DNA from 2 places in the Cohaesibacter gelatinilyticus genome. Region 2 is predicted to be linked to the other one. Evidence: riboswitches for the same ligand, from Rfam matches in the RefSeq annotation. Region 2 holds a riboswitch; the other holds the start of a gene.
The links. Region 2 has a riboswitch for S-adenosylmethionine ahead of CRO57_RS00960 (hypothetical protein). Riboswitches for the same ligand answer to the same signal wherever they lie in the genome.
Positions count from the first base shown of each region.

Region 1 (7,667 bases), on a different contig from region 2:
CTCAAACTGATCCATGGGCACAAGAAAGGCCAGAAAACGAGATTTCTTCTCTTCCAGTTCAGCATAGGTCTCATTGGTGACGGTATACAGTGCCATGAACCCTATTGCGCCACTTTGAAATGTTTGGACAGCTTCAGGCCCTGGGCCTGATAGTTGGAACCAATGCCCATTCCATAAAGCTCGCTTGGCCGCGCACGCATCTTTTCATATGCAAGACGTCCAATAATCTGGCCATGCTCAACGATGAATGGCACTTCATGGCTTCGGACTTCCAATACAGCGCGAGAACCGGTGCCACCTGCAGCGCTATGACCAAAACCAGGGTCAAAGAAGCCAGCATAATGGACACGAAATTCACCAACCAGTGGATCGAACGGTACCATCTCGGCAGCATAATCGGGTGGAACATGTACAGCTTCATTTGAAACAAGGATATAAAACTCATCCGGATCCAGGATCAGTTCACCTCGACCATGACCATAGATTGGCTCCCAGAAGTCAACAACCTCTTGTGCATCACGCTTATCAACATCAATCACTGCCGCATGACGCTGCGCCCGATAGCCAATGACGCCATCTCCTGCCAGATCGATGGAAACGGCAATCCCATCTGAAATAAAAGGGTCGCTCGAGGCCACCAACGTTTCTGCTTGATGCAGAGCGAGATGCTCCTGATCGCTTAGCACCACTCGCCCCTGACGAAAACGGATTTGCGTAAGGCGAGAGCCCGCACGGGCAAAAATCGGGAAGGTACGCGGACTAACTTCCAGATAGAGCGGTCCTTCATACCCTTCCGGGATTTTGTCAAACTGTTGAGCCTTGTCAGTGATCAGGCGGGTAAAAATATCCAGTCGTCCGGTGGAGCTTTTAGGATTGGCCGCTGCTGCAATTCCTTTTGGAAGCTTCAAATTCTCCATCAAAGGCACAATATAGACGCACCCGGTTTCCAGAACTGCGCCATCTGTCAAATCAATCTGATGGAGTTGCAAATGATCAAGTTTTTCCTGCACGCTCCGGCGCGGGCCTGGCATGAAGGAAGCACGCACTCTATAAGCGGTTGTACCAAGACGCAGATCCATGCTGGCGGGTTGGATCTGATCCTCGTCCAGCGCACTCTCATATCCAATCGCTCCGGCCTCAACCAACTGGTGGATATCGGTATCGTTCAAAATTCCCGAACCGGAAAAGATAACGGAGTTACTCATGGCACTGCCCCTGAACAGATGATTTTTCGCTGTTTAGCAGGGATAAAGGAACGGGGCAATGCAGGATCTGCTTTTGCCTTATATCTCATCCAACAACCTGCTCAATCTTCCAAAAATGTCATCGGACTGCATCTGGCTGACATTGAAACGCATGAAACAGTCTTTTGTCTGAGTCAGGCTGAAGGCATTGCCAGGTGCAAGGATTATATCCTCCTTCAAGGCGTTGCGTGCAAGAGTAGATGCAGAGACATTTCCGGGAAGCTCACACCAGAGGTAGAAGCCACCTCTTGGCAGAATCCATGGCCTGATACCCAAGGCATCCAGCTTTCCCGCGACCTCGGCTCGACGTTTGGCCAGCAACGTTCGGGTCGTTTCCAACTGTCGGCGATATCCACCATCCCGTAAGACCGTAAAGACCATATTGGCTGCGAACGGTCCCGGGCCACCAAAATTGGTCGCTACCTGCAAATCGGTCAGCGCCTCAATCCAATCGGGTTTGGCAGCGATATAGCCACAGCGGATCGATGCTGAAAGCGTTTTTGAATAGCTACCAATGCGCACGACGTTGGACAAACCATCCAGTGCTGCCAAACGAGCAGAAGGCTCTGGTTCAAAGGCGGAAAAAATTTCATCTTCGATGATGGTAAGATCATGATCTGCCGCCAACTTCAACAGCTTGTGCGCCTTTTGCAGCGAGAGTGTCACTCCGGTCGGATTATGCAGACCGGAATTGGTCACATAGAGGCTTGGCTTATGCCTGATCAAGGTTTTCTCAAAATATTCCAGATCTGGGCCATCCTTTTGCAAGGGCACTCCGATGACAGTGACACGATGGGCACGAAGAAGGGCCTGGAAATTGAAGTAAGCCGGATCATCCAACAACACACAATCACCAGGACGCAGCAGCAGACGACAGATGAGATCGATGCTTTGCGTGCCCGACGATGTCAGCAAGATTTGATCAGGGCTGAGGCTCAATCCCTCATCGGCCCAATCCCGGACCAGCAAATTTCGAAGCTCTGGTAACCCACGCGCATTGCCATAATCCGACAAGCCTTCTTCATTGGCCCGGGCCTGACTACGAATGGCTTTTCTTATGGCTTGTTGTGGCATCCAGTCTGCCGGCATCCAACCACATCCCGGTTTGAGATGTTTCAGGGAAGCATCAAGGGATTGCCTTGATACCCAAAGTGGATCGATTACCCGGTCCAGATGCGGCCCGGCTTGCGCAATTTCAAAAGGTTGTTTGACATTGGAAACATAGAAACCCGAACCGCGTCGAGCGGAAATCAGACCTTCAGCTACCAAGCGATCATAGGCCTCAACCACGGTGGAGGGCGCCATGCCCAATCTTGCCGCATAACTTCGGATTGAAGGCAATTTATCGCCAGCCAGCAAAGCCCGATTGGCAATTTGGCGCTGAACTTCCTCCACCACCATCATTGAACGAGAGCTTCTTGACGTATTTTTCTGATCCAAGTGTATCACCCAAAATATCAATACAGTTTTTGAAAATTGTACTGCTTTGTTCCTATCTTTGCAAAGGACTTGTTTTTAATCTGCAAAGACAAGAAGGAGACAATGAGCATGCAGGCAAAAACAAAAGGCTGGATCAACGGATTATTGGGCGTCTTGATTTTTAGTGGTTCGCTTCCAGCCACCCGCATTGCGGTAGAAGGGTTTTCACCATTTTTTTTGACTTCTGCCCGGGCTGTTATCGCAGCGCTTCTCGGCTTGCTGCTGCTTTATGCGCTCAAACAAAAACGCCCCGATAAAGCAGATTTCATCTCTCTTTGTCTCGTCTCCATAGGAGTAGTGATCGGCTTTCCTCTTCTAACCGCTCTTGCCTTGCAAACCATCACTGCGGCCCATTCCATTGTTTTTATCGGGCTTCTCCCTTTTGCTACGGCAATTTTCGCAGTTTTGCGTGGCGGTGAGAGACCCGGCAAACTCTTCTGGCTCTTTTCCCTGATGGGTAGCATGGCTGTTGCTTTGTTTGCCTTATCGACAAGTGAAGCTACGTCGTTCCCGGGAGATCTGTTGATGCTGGGCGCTATCATCATTTGTGGTCTGGGCTATGCCGAAGGGGCAGCCCTGTCACGACGTCTGGGCGGATGGCAGGTCATTTCCTGGGCGTTGCTCCTATCTTTGCCGATCATGGCACTTGTCGCCATGATCACGTTACCGGACTTCTCCAGCGCGATTGCTCCTTCCGCTTGGCTTGGCCTTGGCTACGTTTCCGTCTTTTCCATGTTGATCGGCTTTGTCTTTTGGTATCGAGGCCTTGCCCAAGGAGGCATAGCCGCAGTCGGGCAGCTCCAGTTGCTGCAGCCTTTCTTTGGATTTTTTCTTGCCTTTCTTCTGTTGGGCGAACATATAAGCTGGTCGATGATCGCCGTCACGCTTCTGGTTATCGGGTGCGTGGCGGGGGCCAGGAAATATGCATAATCTATGACCTGCTACAGCCTTTGGGGGTAAAAAATTGCCCGCAGCCAGGCCTCATAAGGATCTTTTTCTCAGTAAGCTGATTGACGCACTTGGAATAAACTCCTAAGAATGGATCTCAGAATTTCGTGGTCATTTGAGCCGGCCGGCTTGCCGCCACGTAAAACAAGGTCGCTAAAAGGTCGGGGGAATGAAACCAAACCCGGCCGTGCATCGCACCGCTGGGTTTTGTCGTATTATGACTATGATAAACCAAGCATCGTTTGTTTTTTGAAGTAGGATCGACAGGAAAAGGTCATGTCAGAGCAGAACAAGAATAAGCCTTCCGCCAACACCAGTCTGCGCCCGGCAACGCAGATGGTCCATGGTGGCGTGATGCGCTCACAATGGGGTGAAACATCAGAAGCGCTCTTCATGACCCAGGGCTATGTCTATGACAGTGCAGAGGCAGCCGAGGCCCGTTTCAAAGGTGACGAACCTGGCTATGTCTATTCCCGCTATGCCAACCCGACCGTCTCCATGTTCGAAGAACGTATGGCACTTCTGGAAGGAGCGGAGGCTGCGCGTGGTACCGCTTCAGGCATGGCTGCGGTGACTGCTGCAATGCTTGCATGTGTCAAGGCGGGTGATCATGTTGTTGCCGCCAGCGCACTCTTTGGTTCCTGTCTTTACATCGTCAGCGAGTTGTTGCCACGTTTCGGTGTTGAATGCACCCTTGTGGATGGCACCAATCTGGAGCAATGGAAAGCTGCTATGCGCTTGAACACGCGCGCCTGCTTTCTTGAAAGCCCAACCAACCCGACCCTTTCCGTGATTGACATCGCTGCTGTTGCCGATATTGCTCACGAAGCTGGTGCCAAGCTTGTAGTCGACAATGTGTTTGCCACCGCTCTTTGGCAATCTCCGCTGACCTTGGGGGCCGATGTTGTCATCTATTCCGCAACCAAACATATTGATGGTCAGGGCCGATGCCTTGGTGGTGTGGTGCTGTCTTCAGAGGAATTCATCGAAGAAGAAATGAAGGACCTGCATCGTCATACCGGACCATCTCTCTCTCCTTTCAATGCCTGGATAATGCTCAAAGGTCTGGAAACCTTCACGTTGCGTGTCAGACAACAAACTCAGACTGCGTCCATTCTGGCAGATCGTCTGGCTGAGCATAAAGCAATTGATCGTGTGCTCTATCCGGGCCACGCCGATCACCCCCAAGCCGAGGTTGTTGCGCGCCAGATGCGTGGGGGTTCCACAATGCTGGCGCTGGAGGTTGCCGGTGGCAAGCAGGCTGCTTTCCGATTGGAAAATGCCCTACAGGTTGTCAGAATTTCCAACAATCTGGGTGATGCAAAAAGCCTCATCACCCACCCGGCCACCACCACGCACCAGCGTCTGGATGATGATCAACTGGCTGCAGCAGGCATCAAACAAGGCTCCCTGCGCTTGTCTGTCGGTCTGGAAGACGTCGAAGATCTGTGGGAAGATTTCGAGCAGGCACTGGCGTCTCTCTAACTCTTCCCAATCCATTTTCAATCTGATCAAGCCCGGTTTTCCGGGCTTTTTCATGTTCCAATTTGGCTCTTGCCAAGTGACCATGCGGCTCTGTTAAGCTCACGCCATCTTTGATTCTGCTTCATTGTCGGGAGAAACCATCATGGATGCTCGTATTTCCATCATCACTTTGGGCGTAAGCAACTTAAACGCCTCTGTTGCCTTCTATCGTGACGGGCTTGGCTGGCCCACCAATTTTGAACCCGAGCAGGGCATCGCCTTTTTCAAGACGGCGGGCACCGTCTTTGCGCTATATCCGATTGATAAAATGGCAGAGGAATTGCCGGACCCGGACTTCAAACCGTCCCCTGGATCCTGTGGTGTGGTAACTGCCCACAACGTGCATACCCGCGACGAAGTGGATGCCATCATCAAGCAGGCCGAGAGTTCTGGAGCAACGGTGAAAAAACAACCATCGGAAACCTTCTGGGGTGGCTATAGCGGTTATTTCTCTGATCCTGACGGATATCTATGGGAGATTGCCCATGGGGCCTTTCCAATTGGCGAGGACGGCCATCTGATCTTGCCACAGGACTAACCACCCTGACACTTGATGTGTGCATCATGTCGCTCGAACCGATCCCGCAGATAGCAGACGAGATCATAGAAAGCCTGCGGGCTGTAGGTGTGAGGGTTGGGCACCTTGATCAATTCGGCGCAAAATTCTGAACAGAACCAGCGGGTCTCCGAATGGCGGTTCAACGAGAAAATATGGCTGAGCAAAATACCGGGATAATCATAATATGTCCCTTTCGTACGCTCCAGAAATGCATGGGCATGGGCTTCATCAAAGAAGCACCTTGGCAGATGAACCAGATCCCAGAAATCGTCACGTAATGTGATGACCTTGCTTCTCGCTCCTCCGTCCATTGAGGAGGAGGAGTGGCACATGACGGTGTCACCAATCTCGGCATGAACGAAAATTGCTTCACAATGAGAATAGCGTGATTGCGTACCAAGGCGCACAACGGCATTTTGCCAGCCACCTTTGGCCTTGTAAAACGCAAAAGTAATTCCGTCACTCATGGAACAAACTGGCCCGACTAGCTGTTTTCTTGCTCGAATATTTCTTCCGCAACTTCCTCCGGCAGATCTCTGAAGACCTGTGTCGCAAGGATAATACGTGAAATTGTTGTTATCGCAGTGATCAGTGCAAAGCCATAGGCAATCCATGCAAAGGCTGTGGGGAAAAGGCAGAATGCGGCAAAAACAGCAAATGTCTCCCCGGCCTCTGCCAGACCACCTGTAAAATAGAGCGATTTGGAGCCATGGCTTTCAGTCGAAATTTCTCTTTTCTCCGCCATGATGGCATAGGCAAGAAAACTGGCACCATTGGCATAAAAAGCCATGAGCAAAACGCACGCAGCCACCGCATTCTTGTCAGGATCTGCCAGAGCAAAGCCGAGCGGGATCAAACCATAGAAGATGAAGTCGAAGACAATATCGAGATAGCCACCCAGATCGGTTTTGCAGCTGGCCCGCGCCACTGCGCCATCCAGGCCATCCATGACCCGACTGAGAAGCAGAACGACAAGCCCCCAGAGATAGAATTGCTGCGTGATAAGCAGACCAGCGATCACACCCAGAACGAGCCCAACGGATGTAACCTGATTGGCAGATATACCGATTGATACCATCGTCTGACCCAGACGGTTCATGGGAGGATCAATCAGGCGTCGCAATCTGGCATCAAACATGGTAAGCGAATATCTCAAAAGCCGGGACAGTGTAGGGCCCCTCGTCAATCGGGTCTCTCAATCTTCCTTGCTAACGTATTTTCATCTGTTTGGCTTCTCACATTTTTGACAGGAGCTTGTTACTCCTGAACAAAATGGAGTAGAAACAGGTTCGAAATTATCAATGAAACCGTTTACGGCGAAATAGATCACCCAAACAATCAACATGTATAAAACCATTTCCAATTCTGTACAGGTAACGGTGACCCCGGACTATCAACCTCAGCACTCCCTGGCCAAAGACGGGCCCTACAAGGGCAAGCATGTCTGGATTTATGAGGTCGAGATTTGCAATCTTTCCCAGGTCAACATTCGATTGCGCAATCGCTATTGGCATATCATTGATGGCCAAGGTCGGGTTCAGGAAGTTTCGGGCCGTGGCGTGGTTGGTGAAGAGCCTTTGATCCCGGCTGGAGACTGCTATTCCTATAGCTCGGGCTGTCCGTTGGAAAGCGATTCTGGCATCATGTCAGGATATTTCGAAATGGAAAATGAAGATGGCGAGCGTTTCAAGGTTGATATTCCTGCCTTCTCGTTGGATCTTCCAGACCAGAATAAGGTCATAAACTAGAATTAGCGCCCATATCTGCTATTTCTGATCAAAGCTCTTGTGTTGTGCATTGAGAATGAAAGCCTGAACTTATTATGCTGGATTTTCGACCTGTCTTCCTGGTTATTGGCGCCCTTCTCAGCGTGCTGGGCATTGCCATGTTCATTCCGGCATTGCTTGATCTTG
Region 1 is NZ_OBEL01000010.1:42,322-49,988, reverse strand. Features, by position in the region: gene CRO57_RS23650 (IMPACT family protein) at 1-96, opposite strand, end outside; gene CRO57_RS23645 (2'-deoxycytidine 5'-triphosphate deaminase) at 102-1,205, opposite strand; gene CRO57_RS23640 (aminotransferase-like domain-containing protein) at 1,284-2,648, opposite strand; gene CRO57_RS23635 (DMT family transporter) at 2,793-3,653, shown strand; SAM riboswitch at 3,769-3,848, shown strand; gene CRO57_RS23630 (O-succinylhomoserine sulfhydrylase) at 3,948-5,156, shown strand; gene CRO57_RS23625 (VOC family protein) at 5,299-5,733, shown strand; gene CRO57_RS23620 (hypothetical protein) at 5,730-6,221, opposite strand; gene CRO57_RS23615 (CDP-alcohol phosphatidyltransferase family protein) at 6,239-6,892, opposite strand; gene apaG (Co2+/Mg2+ efflux protein ApaG) at 7,098-7,502, shown strand; gene CRO57_RS23605 (TrkH family potassium uptake protein) at 7,577-7,667, shown strand, end outside.
Region 1: it holds a riboswitch for S-adenosylmethionine, as region 2 does, so the genes downstream of both, CRO57_RS23630 (O-succinylhomoserine sulfhydrylase) here and CRO57_RS00960 (hypothetical protein) in region 2, are expected to answer to the same signal.

Region 2 (7,667 bases):
GTCTGGTGAAACGCTTTGTGGGGCGCGATGTCCCAGCAACGGGTTTCTCCATTGGTGTGTCCCGTTTGATGTCGGCACTTAAGAATCTCGGTAAACTGGGTGATGATACGGTCCTGCCACCAGTGCTCGTCACTGTTATGGATGGCGATGTGGCCTCTCTTGGCCATTATCAGAAAATGGTCATGGATCTGCGTGCCGCAGGCATTCGCGCCGAGATGTATCAGGGCAACTGGAAGAAGTTCGGTAATCAGCTTAAATATGCCGATAAGCGTGGCTGTCCGCTTGCAATCATTCAAGGATCTGACGAGCGTGAGCAAGGTGTTATCCAGATCAAGGATCTGGAAGAAGGCAAGCGCCTGTCGGCAGAGATCGAAGACAACCAGACCTGGCGAGAAAGCCGCCCGGCACAGATCGAGGTTCCTGAAGGGGATCTGGTCTCCAAGGTCAAAGAAATGCTGGAAGCTCAGGCCAAGGACCGCGAGAGCGCAAAGTAACCTATCCCAATCCAATGACAGATGTGAGTTAAGGACAGAAAGGTCGTCACCGTGACTTATGTGAGCGAAGAAATGCGCAGCAAGCTTGCCGCTTTGTTTCAAAGCGCCGGAGCCACTCCAATTGAGCTGCCCATTCTCCATCACGCCGATCTGTTCGTGGACCTGATTGGTGAAAATATCCGTCGTCGCTTATACGCAGCTCCTGGTGCCAATGGTCAGACAATGGCACTGCGCCCAGAATTCACCATTCCATCTTGTTTGCATCATTTGCAAACAGGCGATGCTGCCCGCAAAGGCTGTTACGCCTATCTTGGACCGGTATTCCGGCAGCGTGAAGATGATCAGCCGGGCGAGTTTCATCAAGCTGGCATTGAGATGATTGACCCGGAAGGAGGAGCTGCACTGAATGCACGCAGTCTCGCTCTGTCTGTGTCCGCCGTAAAAGATCTCTCCGGCAAGGATGCAGAGGTCATCATTGGTGATCGTGCGCTCTTCTCGGCATTGCTGGAAGAGCTGAACGCACCAAAGGTTTGGCAACGCCGTCTGGAAGGGGCATTTGGTGAACGTGATGTGTTGGATCGGATGCTGGGCCGTCTGGCGACTGGTGGTTCGCACGATCATGGTGCATCTGCTGGCCTTGCCCGCATTTTGGAAGACAAGGCAGCTGAAGATGTCTCAGCAGCAGTGGAGGAAATGCTCGAGATAGCCGGTCTTACCGCCGTTGGTGGTCGTTCGATCAGCGATATTGCCGAGCGTTATTTGGAAAAAGCTGAACTGGCTGCGAATGCCGGATGGGACAGTGAAAAGCTGGCCATTCTAAAAGACTATCTGGACCTTCAATGCTCCATCAACGATCTGGCTTCCTGCCTTTCAGACTTTGAAAGCCGTCATGGTATGGTGTTAGGCAAGGCGAAAGAAGCTTTCCTGGAGACATGCAACCAGATCGCTGACATGCTTTCCGCGCAAGATAGCAAGGGTGATGTTGCCTTCAAGGCGGATTTTGGCCGCCGTCTGGATTATTACTCCGGCTTCAATTTTGAATTGCGTCTGGAAGGTGAAGCCAAGCCTGTGGCCGGGGGAGGGCGCTATGACCGTCTGCTCGGCTTGCTAGCCGAAAAACAGGATTTAGGTGCAACGGTGCATGCGGTTCCAGCGGTCGGCTTTTCAATCTGGCTTGGCCGGATTCAGGCATAAAGGGAAGGATTTTGACCATGAGCAACAGCCCATTGATCATTGCAGTGCCTTCCAAAGGCCGCTTGCAGGAAAATACCAACGCATTCTTTGCCCGTGCTGGTTTGAAGGTCGCCCGCCCCGGTGGTTCTCGAAATTATCGTGGTCATCTGAAGGGCGTCGATAATGTTGAGATTGCCTTCCTTTCGGCTTCCGAGATCGCCAAAGAATTGAAGGTTGGATCCGTTCACCTTGGTGTAACCGGTGAAGATTTGGTCCGAGAGCATCTCGCCAATCCGGAAAGCTATGTCGACCTTCTGCTCAAACTCGGCTTTGGCCATGCCAATGTGGTGATTGCTGCGCCAAAGGCCTGGATTGATGTGCGTAGTATGGAAGATTTGAGCGATGTCGCTCTGGATATGCCTGCTCGCTATGGTCACCGTCTGCGTGTGGCCACCAAATATGTCAATCTGACCCGTGCATTCTTTTCTCGTCATGGTATCGTTGACTACAAAATCGTTGAAAGCCTTGGTGCAACAGAAGGGGCTCCGGCCGCTGGTTCAGCCGACGTGATTGTCGATATCACTTCAACTGGCTCCACGCTGGAAGCCAACAATCTGAAGATTCTCGACGACGGTATCATGCTGCGTTCCGAGGCCAATCTGGTGGCCTCCCTGACCGCAAACTGGTCAGAGCAGGCGCTATCTGCTCTCTCTGCCATTCTTGATCGAATTCAGGCTGAGGAAGCAGCGAGAACCCGTCGTCTTGTGCGTGCCCATATACAAGATGCTCCAACAGTATCGGCTCAGCTTCTGAGTGAATTTGAAAGGAACGAGATCGCTTCTCCATTCGCCGAGCAAAAAGAGATGGTTGAGCTGCATGTTGCTGAGGGATCGGTCTATTCGGTAGCGGCTAAACTCCGCCAAATGGGAGCTTTATCGGTTTCTGTCTCGAAAATGGATTATATCTTTGAAGCACAAAATCCACTTTTCGATCACATCCGTACCCGGTTGAACATCAAATTCTGATACCGGTTACTTTGAATATTCTTCGTCGGAAGACCCACGGACATGGTTTGACCATATTGCACGTCAACAACCGGAACGGTTGTTGACGTTTGATGAATCACAGGCAGGAGATAAGGCGGTATGGTGAAGGCAAAGCTGACGGAACAAGGCTGCCCTTCTCGTAGGGAGTTTTTGAGCTATTCGGGTAAATTAGCTCTAGCTGCTCCGGCCCTTCTCTCTGTCAGCACGATAGCCAACGCTGCTGATTTGGAGTGTCAGATTGGTGCTCTCCTGATGGTTGGTTTCAATGGCAGAAGTGCCAGAGGTCGCTTTGCGCGTCAGATTGCCGGGCATATTGCCAAAGGGCGGGCGAGTTCCATCGTCTATCTTGGGTCCAATATCGGATCTGGTCGTGATGTGCGTGAGCTCAATAAGCTCTTTGCTTCATCTGGTGTCAAGCATATTGCCATTGATCATGAAGGTGGTGCGGTCCAACGTCTTCGCAAACAGCATGGTTTCATGCGCTTGCCCTCCGCACTGAAGGTGGCGCAAACCCTTAGCCCTCAACAAGCGCAAGCTTTATATGCCAAGGCAGCGAGAGAGCTGGCAGGTGCCGGTTTTTCGCTTAATCTTGGGCCTGTGGTAGATTTGCATCGTCCGACAAATCCGGTGATCGGGCGCAATCGCCGGGCTTATGGCGCAAAGGCCCCAACAGTTACTGCCTATGCCGGAGCTTTCGTTCAGGCGCATCGACAATATGGCATCCACACAGCACTGAAGCATTTCCCTGGTCACGGCTTATCCAAAAAGGACAGTCACAAGGGCTTTGTTGATATTCGTCAGAGTTGGAACCCTGAGGAACTTCAACCCTTTACCCAATTAATTCAACATGGCCTCGCCGACATCGTCATGTCTGGCCATCTTTACGTACGTGTAGCAGAGCAGGATCAAGGACAATTGACCACATTCTCCCGCCCGTTGGTTCAAGATGTCTTGCGTCGCGGTCTTCGCTTTCAGGGTATGGCCATGACTGATGATCTGGATATGGGCGCTGTCCGAAAGATAGCGTCTCTACCGGAAGCAACGATCCGTGCGGCGCAAGCTGGCTATGATCTGCTGCTTCTCTCCAACAGTTTGAAACCCGACCCGGATCTCCCGATAAAAGCGATTGGTTGGATCAGACAGGCTGTGCAGGACGGGCGTATACCCGCCAGACAGATTGCACAATCTGCCGAGCGGGTATGGCGTTCACGAAGGAGTTAGCAGCTTTTTTGCTATTTATGCTTTGGCTTGTTGGCGTTAGCAATACGGCGCGCTTCTGCCTCGTAATGATAGACAAGGGCGGCAAATAGGGTTTCGTCAATCGCACAAGACAGGCCCGCTCGTATCATGGCTGCACAAACAGGAATCCTCTCTTTCAGGCTGGATAGTGAAAAACCTGACCGCGCTCCAAGTGCGTAAGCTGAATGAAAGGACATAACACGGGTACGAAAACCCGTTTGCAAGATTATCCGACAATTGTCGTCAGGATAAGAGGGCAACGTAACCTCTTTGATCGCTTGTTGGTGAGAAACCTGGGAAAACAGGGCCTCGAATTTCAAATCCCGTTCCGGGTCATAAGCTTCAAACATACAAATCCTCCAAACTGGCCAGACTGGCCGAATTCAGGAAGACTGGCGACGAGTGGGAGATAGTCCGCTTGACTTGCAAAGAAACCAACTTTGCCGCATCCCGATTATCGGTGCCACCTTGCCGCGGTTGGCAGGTTGGCGAGGGCGCCAGCCCTTCTCTTGATGAAGTCCTCACACTATGGCGATTTTACGAAGAAATCAAGACTTTAGTCTTGCATACCCAACAGATTTAAGGCTCGATTTGGGAATCGATGATGGTCTCCGCAAGCATGGTGATCTATATGAAGGAATTTTCGGGTATCATCATAAAAGAGGCCGCCGTTACCGACGACCTCTCAAGACGGTAATTTTGTGGGGACCGCCTCTTCGAAAGCCAACACAGATGTTGCTTTTGTCCAGCACTCACTATTTGGGGGACGAATGTGGTCACTAGCAACGTTCGACTTTCTATAAATAGTATAGGTCAGGACAGGTGCTTTTGCCATATGAAATGTGTTTGCATCACTATGTATAGACTGTCTTCTGCAGTCCGAATTACGCAATGATACCTTATTCAGTTAGGGAATTGACTATTTTGTAGAAAAAAATTCTAAAAAATGACATAAAAAGGAGTTTTAGCTTCGTCCTTTGTCGGAATGTGAGAAAGGATGGTTGCTTTTCGCTTCTTGCGGGAATGCCTGAAATTGGCATGAATGAAAGCATAAAAGCGTGAAGTCGACTATAGTACTGTGAAAAAGTGACCCTCCAAATGAGGGGCGAACCTCATTTGGGTTGATATTCTCCGCATTGCAGATTCGTTCTTTCTTTTCGGTAATATTGACCCAAATAGACTGGGCTATGCTGCATTTTGGAGACAGTGCGTCATTCTAAACCAGTTCTCGTGATGTTGAATAAGGCTTTTCTTCCTCATAATAGGCATCGAAGCCAACTACCTGTTTGAGATCATCAAACTCCAGCAACAGGTCTGCGGGATGGCCCCCGTTCTTAAGTGTTGTCAAAGCGGACTGCATCGCCTTGGCTGCAGCGGATAGCAACGTAAGGGGGTAAGCGGCTAGATTATAACCTGCTTCATAAAGAGTTTTGGCATCTAGTATTGGCGTTGCGCCACCTTCTACCATATTGGCCATATGTTTGTGGGGTACAGCTTGGGCAATTTCTTTCAATTCTGCCAGACTGTGTGGCGCTTCCACGAACAGGATATCAGCACCAGCTTCCTTGAAAGCTGCCGCCCGCTCCAAAGCTTCATCGAGACCATGCTGATGACGGGCATCAGTGCGGGCCATGATCAGAATGTCGGCTCCTTCGTCCCTTGCATCCACCGCAGCCTGAATACGGGAAATTGCCTCGTTGCGCTCGACGACCAGCTTCCCTTTCGTATGTCCGCAGCGTTTGGGGGCCAATTGGTCTTCGATCATGATTCCAGCAAAGCCAGCTTGGGCATAGCCTTTGACAGTTCGTTTCACATTCAGAGCATTCCCATATCCAGTATCTCCGTCGCCGATAAGTGGCAATTGAGGGGCGGCAGCGCAGATATTGCGCCCGCTATCGATCATTTCTCCATAGGAAATCAGACCCGTATCGGGTTGCCCAATCCGCGAAGCGGAAACACCAAATCCGGTCATGAATCCGATATCAAAACCAGTTTGCTGGATCATGCGTGCGGACAGGGCATCAAAAGCACAGGGCATGATGTGACAGCGTGGTTCATCCAGCAGCTTGCGCAATTGGGCAGAAGGGCCAGAAATGCTGGTCGATGAAGAAGGGGAGGATTTGGTCATGATGGGACTTTCGCGCAAAGCGGGCAAGAAAATTCCGCTCGACCCTAAAAGCTCGATACAATGAGTGCAAGCAAAAGTCAGACTGTCCCCACAGGCGCCAGTTTCTCACTCGACTTGCACTTGTGCCTACTCTGCTTTATGTGGAGCGCAACCGGTGCAGTTCTGATGTCGAAGCAACTGTAAAGGCGCGAATGATAAGGATTGGGAAGCAGATGTCGGATCAAGGCAAAATGATTGATGAGCAAGAACTTCGCGGTCGCCCGATAACCCGATTCACGCGATCCGGGAAACCATTGGAACCATCTATCACACATGAGATGGTTGATCGTCTGGTTGAGGCATTCTACACCAAAGTTCGCAAGCATGAGCGATTGGCAAGGCTTTTTGCAAAAGACATGAGCAAGGAGTGGCCGGAACATCTTGATCAAATGAAAGGTTTCTGGCGTTCTGTTGTCATGCAAACCGCAGAGTACCAAGGACGTCCCGTGCCTGCTCATATGAAAATGACAGATCTCGAGCCCGGAGATTTTGCGACCTGGCTGGAACTTTTCCGAGAAACGGCGCATGAAGTTTGTACGTCAGGAGCTGCTGCTTTATTCATCAACCGGGCGGAAACAATTGCCAAAAGTCTGCAAATGGCAATTTTTCTGAAAGGGGTCATTGCTCCCCCCAATGCATTCGAAAATGGTGTTATGAAACAGGATATAATCGATGAAGCCCGGCAAGAGCAGGCGCGCTGAGTCAGCTTTCGGAATTGGGCTTGTTTGTAGTTTCCGGTTTGGCGGGCTGGCCATCGCATTGGAAGCAAGCAGGCAATATCAGATCCTCAGAATTTTGTGATTTGGTCAAAATATCGTCCAGACTATAATCATTCAACAGGTCCAGAAATCCACGGACGGCACGATGCATGATAAAGGTCAGTTCGCATCCGCCAAACATGGCACAATGACTTTCATCACGATAAAGACATTCGACGAGCCCAAAATCAGCTTCCATGACCTCTGCGACATCGCCAAGTCGAATATCCTTTGGTTCCTTGCCAAGGACCATACCACCACCACGCCCTCTGGTGGTTTCCAGAAAGCCATGAGCTGACAATTTGGCGATCAACTTCATTAAATGGGCCCGAGATAAACCAAGAGCCTGAGATGCCATTTCAATGGTCAGACTACGTTTGCGGTTCATGGCAGCAAGCATCAAGATGCGATAAGCAAAATCGGTTCCTCGGGCAAGTCTCATACCGGTATCCTTTTCATACTCTCTTGCTCATAATGGACCGACCCGGTTCTCTCCTTGAGCATGGTCAAACTGCACAATGACGGGTTAGCAAGGGAGCTGGCATAGCAAGTCGGATCTGAGCAATTATTTGTGTGTGAGCGGATCAATCCGGGCTTGCTCTTGGCCCTGATAATCTGGCACATCAGATAAGAATATCATTTTTACGAGAAGGCATCAGGAATGGAAGAGCAACTGGAAGAACGCATTGTCGATCTGGAAATTCAGGTTACCCACCAGTCCGGCACGATTGATGAATTATCGGAAATGGTGGCAAAGCAATGGGATATGATAGATCGCCTTGGTCGTCAG
Region 2 is NZ_OBEL01000001.1:214,402-222,068, forward strand. Features, by position in the region: gene hisS (histidine--tRNA ligase) at 1-494, shown strand, start outside; gene CRO57_RS00945 (ATP phosphoribosyltransferase regulatory subunit) at 546-1,688, shown strand; gene hisG (ATP phosphoribosyltransferase) at 1,706-2,692, shown strand; gene CRO57_RS00955 (glycoside hydrolase family 3 N-terminal domain-containing protein) at 2,813-3,934, shown strand; gene CRO57_RS00960 (hypothetical protein) at 3,946-4,302, opposite strand; SAM-I-IV-variant riboswitch at 4,362-4,473, opposite strand; gene CRO57_RS00965 (isocitrate lyase/PEP mutase family protein) at 5,169-6,080, opposite strand; gene CRO57_RS00970 (group III truncated hemoglobin) at 6,293-6,820, shown strand; gene CRO57_RS00975 (RrF2 family transcriptional regulator) at 6,822-7,319, opposite strand; gene CRO57_RS00980 (SlyX family protein) at 7,539-7,667, shown strand, end outside.